2 regions of the Syntrophobotulus glycolicus DSM 8271 genome follow, and region 2 is predicted to be linked to the other one. Evidence: predicted binding sites of a transcription regulator. Region 2 holds the regulator's gene; the other holds the start of a gene.

Region 1 (4,974 bases), 220 kb from region 2:
AAGCCGGCGTTATTGGCAATCTGACGAACCGGTTCTTCCAGAGCACGGCGTACAATCAGAACACCGGTGCCTTGGTCGCCGGTCAGTTCAATTTCGTCCAGTGCGGGAATCGCATCAGCATAAGTTGTGCCTCCGCCGGAAACAATACCTTCTTCTACAGCTGCGCGAGTTGCCGCCAAAGCGTCTTCAATGCGCAGTTTCTTTTCTTTCATTTCAGTTTCAGTCGCTGCGCCGACCTGAATTACGGCAACACCGCCTGAAAGCTTAGCCAGGCGTTCCTGCAGCTTTTCACGGTCAAAATCAGAAGTTGTTTCCTCAATCTGTTTCTTGATGACTTCAACTCTGCCTGTAATCGCCGCGTTCTCGCCCGCTCCGTCAACAATAGTGGTTTCTTCTTTGTTGACACGGACCTGACGGCAGCGTCCCAGCATATCCAAAGTCGTATTCTCAAGTTTCAGGCCCAGGTCTTCGGTAATGACCTGACCTCCGGTCAATGTGGCGATATCTTCGAGCATAGCTTTACGACGGTCGCCGAAACCGGGAGCTTTAACCGCAACCGCGGTAAAGGTGCCGCGAAGCTTATTGACAACCAGTGTGGCAAGGGCCTCCCCTTCAACATCCTCAGCAATGACCAGAAGGGCTTTCCCCGACTGGACAACCTTTTCCAGTACAGGGAGGATGTCCTGAATCGCACTGATCTTTTTGTCGGTGATCAAAATGTAAGGATCATTGAGTACAGCTTCCATTTTATCAGTATCGGTGATCATATAAGCAGAGGTATAACCACGATCAAACTGCATTCCCTCTACAACTTCCAGCTCAGTCGTCATCCCTTTGGCTTCTTCAACCGTAATGACACCATCTTTGCCTACTTTTTCCATAGCTTGGGCAATCAGCTCACCAATCGTCGAATCCCCAGCGGAAATCGAAGCAACCTGGGCAATCGCATCTTTGCTTTCCACTGTTTTGGCATTGGATTTGATATCGGCCACAACCACCTCAACAGCTTTTTCAATACCCCGTTTGATTTCCATAGGATTAGCACCGGCAGCAACATTTTTCAGGCCTTCACGAATGATCGCCTGAGCAAGCACTGTCGCGGTCGTCGTTCCGTCGCCTGCCACATCATTGGTCTTGGTTGCGACTTCTTTCAATAATTGAGCACCCATATTTTCAAATGGATCTTCCAATTCGATGTCACGGGCAATCGTCACCCCATCGTTTGTGATCAGCGGTGATCCGAATTTTTTGTCCAATACTACATTGCGTCCCTTGGGACCAAGGGTTACACGGACTGCTTCCGCCAGCTTATTTACACCGCGCTCAAGAGAATGGCGGGCTTCTTCATTAAAACTAATTTGCTTAGCCACAATAATTAACCTCCTAATGATAAATAGCCTGAACCAGGCTCATCTTCTTCACTTAAACAGTTCCATTTAGCCGATGACAGCCTGAATGTCTGATTCACGCAGAATCAGATATTCTTCCCCGTCAAATTTGACTTCGGTTCCTGCGTATTTGGAATAAATGACTTTGTCTCCGACTTGAACATCAACAGCGATTCTTTCACCCTTTTCAATTCTCCCCGGACCTACTGCAATGATTTCCCCTTCCTGGGGCTTTTCTTTGGCAGTATCGGGCATAATAATACCGCTCTTTGTTCTTTCCTCTGATGGAACAGCTTTGATGATGACCCTGTCGGCCAGTGGTCTAAGTTTCATATTGAGATTTCCCTCCTTAAATATTATCATGTTTTGATATTGTTAGCACTCATCTTGATCGAGTGCTAACACCTAGGTATAATAATATGCAAGGATATGATCTTATGCAAATCTACCCAAGCACTATTATTTAAGAATATACCACGATTACTTAATATTTCTTCATTTTCCTTAAGATTACTATACCTAATAATAATCGGTATCAAAACCTTAATTTTCCGTACTTCTATATTAATTGCCTTTAATGAGGAAATTTATTCGCTCCGGCTAAAGAAAACGTTACTCCGCTGAAGGTTAAAACCTCATCAAATTCCAGAAAATCAGTATTCTTTTCTTGAGCCGCCGACACCAGGTCGGAAATTGGTTTAGCCGTAATGATCATGTCCCGGGGTTCCATGAAATGAGCGATCAGCTTAAAATGCTGGGAATTAAACCTGACGGCCATATCGACTCCATTGTCCCACTTGAACTGGACGACATAGGAGTCTCCATTTTCAGTCGAAAACCAGTTATAGGTATATTTTGATAGCCCTGAGTTTTTGACACCGGCAATCTGTTCGGCAAATTCCTTCACATAGAGGATCACGACATCCCGCCCGTCTTCCAGCTTACCGAAGCCCGCCTGCTCAGGGGAATAGGCCTTAGTCAGCATACCTTCCCCTCCTTCTTGCTCTCGGCAGCTTATTTCTCCTGTTCACCGGTACGAATACGGGTAAGCTCCTCAACAGGTGAAATCCAGATTACCCCGTCCCCGACATTCCCTGTTCCGGCAATCTTCATAATCAATTCCTTGACTTTTTGGCTGTCTTCTTCCGGAACAACAGTTTCAAGCTTGATTTTATTTAATAAACGGGTTTTGAACTCTTTGCCTCGATAAATTTCCGTCGTGCTCCCTTTTTGTCTCCCCCAGCCCAAAACTTGAGAAATTGTGATTCCGCTTACGCCCATTTCTGCAAGAGCCTTTTCAACCTCCTCCAGTTTATTTGGTCTGATCACCGCTTCAATTTTCTTCATCTTCCTTCATCCTCTCCATATGATTTCTGATTTCATTCCATTCCTCCGGGGTATTCACATTGGTTAATGAACCGGCATACTCCTCAAACCGGAATATCTTCGTGTTGGATTCGCCGGCCAGTGCGCTCAGGCTCAGTCTGCCTTCCCTGAGATGCTTAAACGCTGTTCCCTGCAGTCTCTGATGATAAAAAGCATGCAGCGGATGCAGCCTTCCGGAAGCATACGGCATGACAAGGTCATAGTCCTCGGTCTCCCCAGCCAGTTTGATGATCGCCTCAGGGCTCAGAAATGGCATATCACAGGCCGCTGCAAAAACATAATTGTAATTTGACGCCTGCAAACCAGAGTATATCCCGGATAAAGGTCCTTTTCCGGGAAACAGGTCCTTAACGACCTTAAACCCAAACTCTTCATACATTTCACCATCCCGGGCACTGATTAATACTTCGGCAAAGACACCGGATAATACCTTCAAGCTTTTCTTGAGCACCGGTATTCCCCTGATTTCCAGAAAAGCCTTGTCCCTCCCCATCCTTGAGCTGTTTCCTCCCACAAGAAGCAGTCCCGTCATCTGCAGCTTAGTTTCAGACTTATCCCAATCATCTTCAATCCTGTTCATTCTTTCTCCGGATGATTAATGTCATACGAAGAAAAAGCCTGCTGGTATTTTTTCCGGTTAAATCCTGAAAGGACTTCATCCCCCACTTTCATCACCGGTACCCTGAGGGAATTTGTTATTTTCCTCATTTCTTTGAAAACAGAGGAATGAATCACCTTTTTCTCCTCAAAAGCAACACCCTTATTTTTCAAGAATTGCTTAGCCTGAAAACAAATCGGACATAAAGGAAGTGTGTACATTATCAGCTTTTCCATGACTGTCCCTGCCTTTCATTGCCAGAATCTCTTGAGGTTTCAGGAGGACACCTGAATAAGATTATCCCTGAATGATATTATACCAAAAGATCATCACATGATTACACCTAATCCTACACAACCTGCTCCTAAATGAGTCCCAATCACAGCACCTAGTTCAAAAATAATCACTTCTCCGATCTTGTATTCTTTAAAAAGAACTTCCTGAAAATCCATCAGACTCTCTTTATTTACGCCATGGGCCAGGGCAACCGTCCGACCCTCAAGATCGATTCCCTTATTTTTGAGGTCCTCGATTACCCAGGCAAAAGCTTTTTTCTGTCCCCTTGCTTTGCCGACCATGGAAACCGTACTGTCCGCTACTGAAACAATCGGTTTGACGCCAAGCAGATTTGCAGCCATAGTCGCTGTCAGCCTGCCACCCTTGACCAAGTTTTCCAGGGTGTCCAAAATCGCGTAAAAGTTCACTTTGTCCCTGGCCGTTTCCAGCCGGGCCGCAATTTCCTCAAAGGATTTGCCTTTCTGCGCCATTCTGGCCGCTTCAATAACCAGCAATCCCAAGCCGAAACTCGCCGTATGGGAATCAATCAACTCGATTTTTCCCCTGCCTATGGTGTCCCGGGCAATTAAAGACGAGTTATAAGTACCGCTCAGAGCGGCCGCAATAAATATTCCAATGACCTCATCACCCTGATCAATCATTTTGGTGAACTCTTCAATAAACTGACTGGGATTCACCTGAGCTGTCGTCGGCAGTTTTTCCGCCTGAGCCATCTTCGTGAAAAACTCTTCTGATGTGATCTCTTCCCCGTCCAGAAAAGACTCTTCTCCAAATAAGACTCTCAAAGGAACGATTGTGATTCCTAATTCCCGGGCTAAGTCTTTCGGCAGATCACAAGTGCTGTCCGTCAAAATTTTTACTCCCATTTTTACCTCCGAACATCTCCTGATTTTTTATTGGACATTCTTCACTGGTTCTGGCCTCTAATCATTATTTTTTATTTTTGTCAGCTCATATTTCTCCCTGAAATATTCATTAATATTTTCCAGGGCTAAAATCAAAACGTTCATTTCTTCCTCTGACAGTTTATTCATTGTTGTATTAATCATATCCTTGTGAAAATCCGCATGCCGCTGGTATACGGCTAAGCCTTTTTCAGTCAGAGAAAGCAAGACGATCCTGCGGTCTTCCTCACTCTTCGCTCTCTGAACATAGCCTTTGCGCACAAGATTATTGACCGCAATGGTCAATGTCCCTATCGTAATGTCCAAATCTTTAGCTGCCGAAGACATATTCCGGGGTTCACCTATTCCAATAACTTCGATAATATGTATTTCAGTGATGGACAAGTTTTTGAATTTCTCA
Region 2 (4,974 bases):
TGATGTCGACAGGCAAGATTTTTGAAGTGATTGAAACAGGTGTCTTTACGCCGGAAATGACTCCCGTACAGGAGCTTAAAGCCGGTAATGTCGGTTATATCGCGGGGAGCATCAAAAATGTGGGAGATACCAGGGTCGGGGATACGGTGACAGATGCCCGCAATTCGGCACCCATGCCGCTGCCGGGATACCGGAAAGCCGTATCTATGGTTTTCTGCGGGCTGTATCCGGTGGAAACCTCTGAGTATGACCGTTTAAAGGACGCTTTGGAAAAACTGCAATTAAATGATGCCAGTCTGATGTATGAAAATGAGACATCGGCCGCTTTGGGCTTTGGTTTTCGGTGCGGTTTTTTGGGACTTTTGCATATGGAAATCATTCAGGAAAGACTGGAAAGAGAATTTGGTCTGAATATTATTACGACAGCGCCCAGTGTTGTTTATAAAGTAAATAAGGCTGACGGTGAAGTAATTTATATCGATAACCCCGCTTTAATGCCTTCAGCCGGAGAAATTGCCAGCATAGAGGAACCTGTGGTCAGGGCTACGGTCATGGTTCCTTCGGAATATGTAGGGGCAATTATGGAGCTGAATCAGGAAAAACGCGGAACCTTTGTGAACATGGAATATATTACGGAGACCAGGGTAAGTCTTCATTATGAGCTTCCGCTCAGTGAAATTGTCTATGATTATTTTGACCAGCTCAAATCCCGGACAAAAGGATTTGCTTCTCTGGACTATGCGTTGAAGGGCTATAAGGAATCCGACCTGATTAAATTGGATATCATGCTTAGCGGCGAGATCGTTGATGCGCTGTCTTTTATTGTTCACAAGGACAAAGCTTATCCTCGCGGACGGAAACTTGTGGAAAAACTGCGTAAGCTCATTCCCAGACAGATGTTTGAGGTGCCGATTCAGGCGGCAATCGGGACAAGGGTTATTGCCAGGGAGACCATTCAGGCGATGCGCAAGGATGTATTGGCCAAATGCTATGGCGGTGATATCAGCCGGAAACGCAAGCTTTTGGAAAAGCAGAAAGAGGGGAAGAAACGGATGAAGCAGGTTGGCAGTGTGGAAATTCCTCAGGATGCTTTTATGGCCGTACTGAAAATGGACGACTGAATATTCAGGAACGGGCGGAGGGACAAGTGATGACTGCCTTGTATGTACATGTTCCGTTTTGTGTAAAAAAGTGTCCGTATTGTGCTTTTTATTCCGTTGCTCTGGCCCCGAACGGGAAAGAGGACAAAAACAGAAGTGTCTTGATCCGTAAATATTTGGAGGGTATACGGAAGGAAATTTCTCTGCGCAGACAGGATGCCCCGGGCGGGGTATCTTCTCTTTTTATTGGGGGAGGAACACCGTCGGTGCTGGATGAAGGGGAATTAAAGGAATTGCTTATTCTGATCGGGGAAATAGCCGGCCGGAACGACGGAAGAACAGAGAGGACCATAGAATGCAATCCGGGAACAATCAACGAAAAGAAAGCGCAAATTTTGCAGGCCTTTGGGATCAACCGGGTTTCTCTGGGGGTACAGGCTTTAGATGACGGCTTTTTAAAGGAGATCGGGAGAATTCACGGGGTCAAACAAGTGGAAGAGGCGGTTAAAATCATTCGTGGAGCGGGAATCGATAATCTAAACCTGGATTTGATGTTCGGATTGCCGGGACAGACAATGGAAAAGTGGTTTGAGACTCTGGAAAAAGCGATAGCCTTTAAGCCTCAGCATCTTTCTCTCTATGCCCTGACTTTGGAAGAGGAAACACCTTTCGGCCGGGAATACGGTTCTGACGGCGCCGGCAAAGCCAATGTCTGTCTGCCGGACGATGATCTGCAGGCCGATATGTATGAGGGAGCGGTTGAACTTCTGGAAACAGCGGGATATGCCCGCTATGAAATATCGAACTTTGCGCTCCCCGGTTATGAGTGCCGGCACAATTTGTCCTATTGGCGGGGGGATCAATATCTTGGGCTTGGTCCGGGGGCCGTATCCTGCTTAAAAGGAGTAAGAAGTAAAAATATAGACAGCCTCGATCAGTATAATTTGAACCTGGCAGAGGGCTATGCCCGGCAGGCTCAAGCAGAAGACCGGGAATACCTGACGGAGGAGCAAATGATTTCTGAATTCATGATGCTGGGATTGAGGACGGCTGAAGGGATTGCTTTTGAAACATTTTACGGAAAATTTCAACGCAATATAGAGGATATTTATAGAGAATTTTTGGCAGAATATATGCAAAAAGGGTACCTGTTAGCCGATCATGGAAGGTTAAAGCTGAACCCTCAATATTTTTTTGTGGCGAATGCTGTTCTGACAAAGTTTATGCTTTGAATCTTTGCAAAAAGCCTTGACAATATTTTACCTTCATGCTAATGTATGGTCAGAATTAGCACTCACCAAATGAGAGTGCTAACAAGATGCGGGTGGTCAAGATGGGAATGGATGAAAGAAAACAAAAAATTTTACGGGCCATTATTCAGGATTATATTGCGACGGCCGAACCTGTGGGATCAAGGACAATTTCCCGCAAATTTGATCTTGGAGTATCACCGGCCACGATTCGCAATGAAATGGCTGATTTGGAAGATATGGGTTTTATTGAACAGCCGCATACTTCTGCGGGAAGGGTTCCTTCCGATTCCGGCTACCGCTACTATGTGGATTATTTGCTGGAACCGCTCTCCCTGACAACCGAGGATAAAGACCGGATTAATCATGAGATTTCCGGCAGGATCAATGAGGTTGAGGAAGTCATCGAGTATACAGGCAAGCTTATTTCTCAGATCACAAGCCTGACCAGTCTGGTTCTTGGGCCCAAAAGAAAAAATAAGGCCTTGAAAAAGATTTACTTTCTGCCCTATGAAGAAGGAAAAGCCATTATGGTGACAGTGAAGGATAACGGGACGGTAGAGAATGATCTGATCGATTTGGATGAAGATACTTCCCTGGAAGATCTTCAGATGCTGGCGAATCTTTTCAATGAAAAGATCAGCGGCGCTCCGGTAAGCAACCTGAAGCAGGGGATCTTGCAAGAGATCTATAGCGCGCTTTCTCAAAAAAGAAGGATGATTGATTCCATGCTGGGCATTCTGGAAAGAACGCTTGTTGACGAGAAGGAAGGACCAAAGGACAGGGTGTATCTGGGAGGTACGCTCAATATGCTGAACCAGCCTGAATTTCAGGATATGGATAAGCTCCGCTCCTTATTTGGTGTTTTCGAAGAAAACAAGAAGTTGAAGACTTTGCTGAAGCAGGACCAGGAAGGGGTCCAGATATCGATTGGTTTGGAAAATGAGGAGCAGATCCTGCGCAACTGCAGCATCATCTCCGCGACATACCATATTAATGGCCGGCAGATCGGTTCCATAGGGGTTCTCGGTCCGACGAGGATGGATTATCAAAAAACCATTACGATCGTGGACTATATGACCCATTATCTTACCGAGCTTCTGACGGAAGGGCATCGTTGAAAAATGAGTAACAAGGAGGCAGGTTGTTCAATGAGTGAAGAAAAGAGAAAAGATCCCGAATCATTAAACAACGAGGATGCAGCTGAAAGACCAGAATCTGATTTTCCTGAGGAATTCAGGGTTGAATTAGAGGAATACAAAAGCAAATCTGAAGAATATTATGAAATGCTGCAGAGGATGAAAGCAGAATTCGATAATTTTCGCAAAAGAACGCAAAAGGAGAAGGAGGAGAATGCCAAGTACGCATCTGAAGAGGTGATTGTTTCTCTCCTGCCGGTACTGGATAATTTGGAAAGGGCGATAGAGTCATCTAAAGTCAACCGCGATTTTGATACATTTTCACATGGAGTGGATATGATTCTGCGTCAATTCGTGAAGGTTATGGAAGGTCACGGTTTGGCGGCGATTGAGGCTCTGGGCCGCGATTTTGACCCCAATTTGCATGAAGCGTTAATCCAGGAAGAATCGGAGCATGACGAGAATATTATTTTGGAGGAGCTGCAGAAAGGTTATCTGCTGAAAGAAAAAGTCATCCGGCCCAGCATGGTTAAGGTATCGAAATAAGGATAAAATTCCGGGAAGCAAGAGGAAGATTCAATCCATTCAGGCTTTTGGGCCTGGCGATGAAAAAAGGAGGAAACTAAAAAATGAGTAAAGTAATCGGTATCGACCTGGGGACAACAAATTCATGTGTAGCAGTCCTTGAAGGTGGCGAGCCTGTCGTTATTGCCAATGCTGAGGGGTCCAGAATTACTCCTTCGGTAGTTGGTTTTTCTAAAACGGGAGAGAGACTGGTCGGTCAGGTGGCAAAACGTCAGGCGGTTTCCAATGCGGAAAACACGGTGATTTCCATTAAGAGACACATGGGCTCTGATTATAAGGTTACTTTGAGCGGCAAGGCCTATACCCCGCAAGAAATTTCCGCAATGATTCTCCAAAAACTGAAAACGGATGCCGAGGCATATCTGGGAGGACAGGTCAAACAGGCAATCATCACTGTTCCGGCTTATTTCACAGATTCCCAGCGTCAGGCCACGAAAGACGCCGGTACGATCGCCGGACTGGAAGTATTGCGTATCATCAATGAACCGACAGCCGCCGCGCTGGCCTATGGTCTGGATAAAGAAAAAGATCAGACGGTACTGGTCTATGACCTTGGCGGCGGGACCTTCGATGTGTCCATACTGGAGCTCAGCCAGGGGATGGTAGAAGTTAAGGCAACCAGCGGGAACAACAATCTGGGCGGAGATGATTTTGACCAGAGGATCATGGACTACATTGTGGTCGAATTCAAAAAACAAAATGGAGTGGACCTGTCGAAGGACCGCATGGCTATGCAGCGCTTGAAGGAAGCGGCAGAAAAAGCCAAGATTGAACTTTCCGGTGTCAGCCAGACCAACATTAACCTGCCTTTTATTACCATGTCGGCTGAAGGCCCCTTGCACCTTGATCTGAATGTCGCCAGAGCCAAATTTGAAGAGCTGGTCGCTGATCTGATTGAAT

What was found. Region 2 encodes HrcA, which represses chaperone genes, less so after heat shock. Its sites were predicted from a motif close to TGTTAGCACTCNNNNNNNNNGAGTGCTAACA; they were not measured.
Region 1: a site for HrcA is predicted at 1,762-1,792, ahead of groES (co-chaperone GroES). Genes of this name have one in related genera too.

What each region holds. Positions count from the first base shown of each region.
Region 1 covers NC_015172.1:2,695,170-2,700,143, forward strand. Annotated here, with positions in the region: gene groL (chaperonin GroEL) at 1-1,370, opposite strand, end outside; gene groES (co-chaperone GroES) at 1,437-1,721, opposite strand; gene SGLY_RS13445 (hypothetical protein) at 1,963-2,373, opposite strand; gene SGLY_RS13450 (P-II family nitrogen regulator) at 2,403-2,735, opposite strand; gene mobA (molybdenum cofactor guanylyltransferase) at 2,722-3,354, opposite strand; gene SGLY_RS13460 (glutaredoxin family protein) at 3,351-3,608, opposite strand; gene SGLY_RS13465 (DegV family protein) at 3,702-4,535, opposite strand; gene SGLY_RS13470 (MarR family winged helix-turn-helix transcriptional regulator) at 4,593-4,974, opposite strand, start outside.
Region 2 covers NC_015172.1:2,477,581-2,482,554, reverse strand. Annotated here, with positions in the region: gene lepA (translation elongation factor 4) at 1-1,121, shown strand, start outside; gene hemW (radical SAM family heme chaperone HemW) at 1,151-2,332, shown strand; gene hrcA (heat-inducible transcriptional repressor HrcA) at 2,434-3,471, shown strand; gene grpE (nucleotide exchange factor GrpE) at 3,502-4,035, shown strand; gene dnaK (molecular chaperone DnaK) at 4,119-4,974, shown strand, end outside.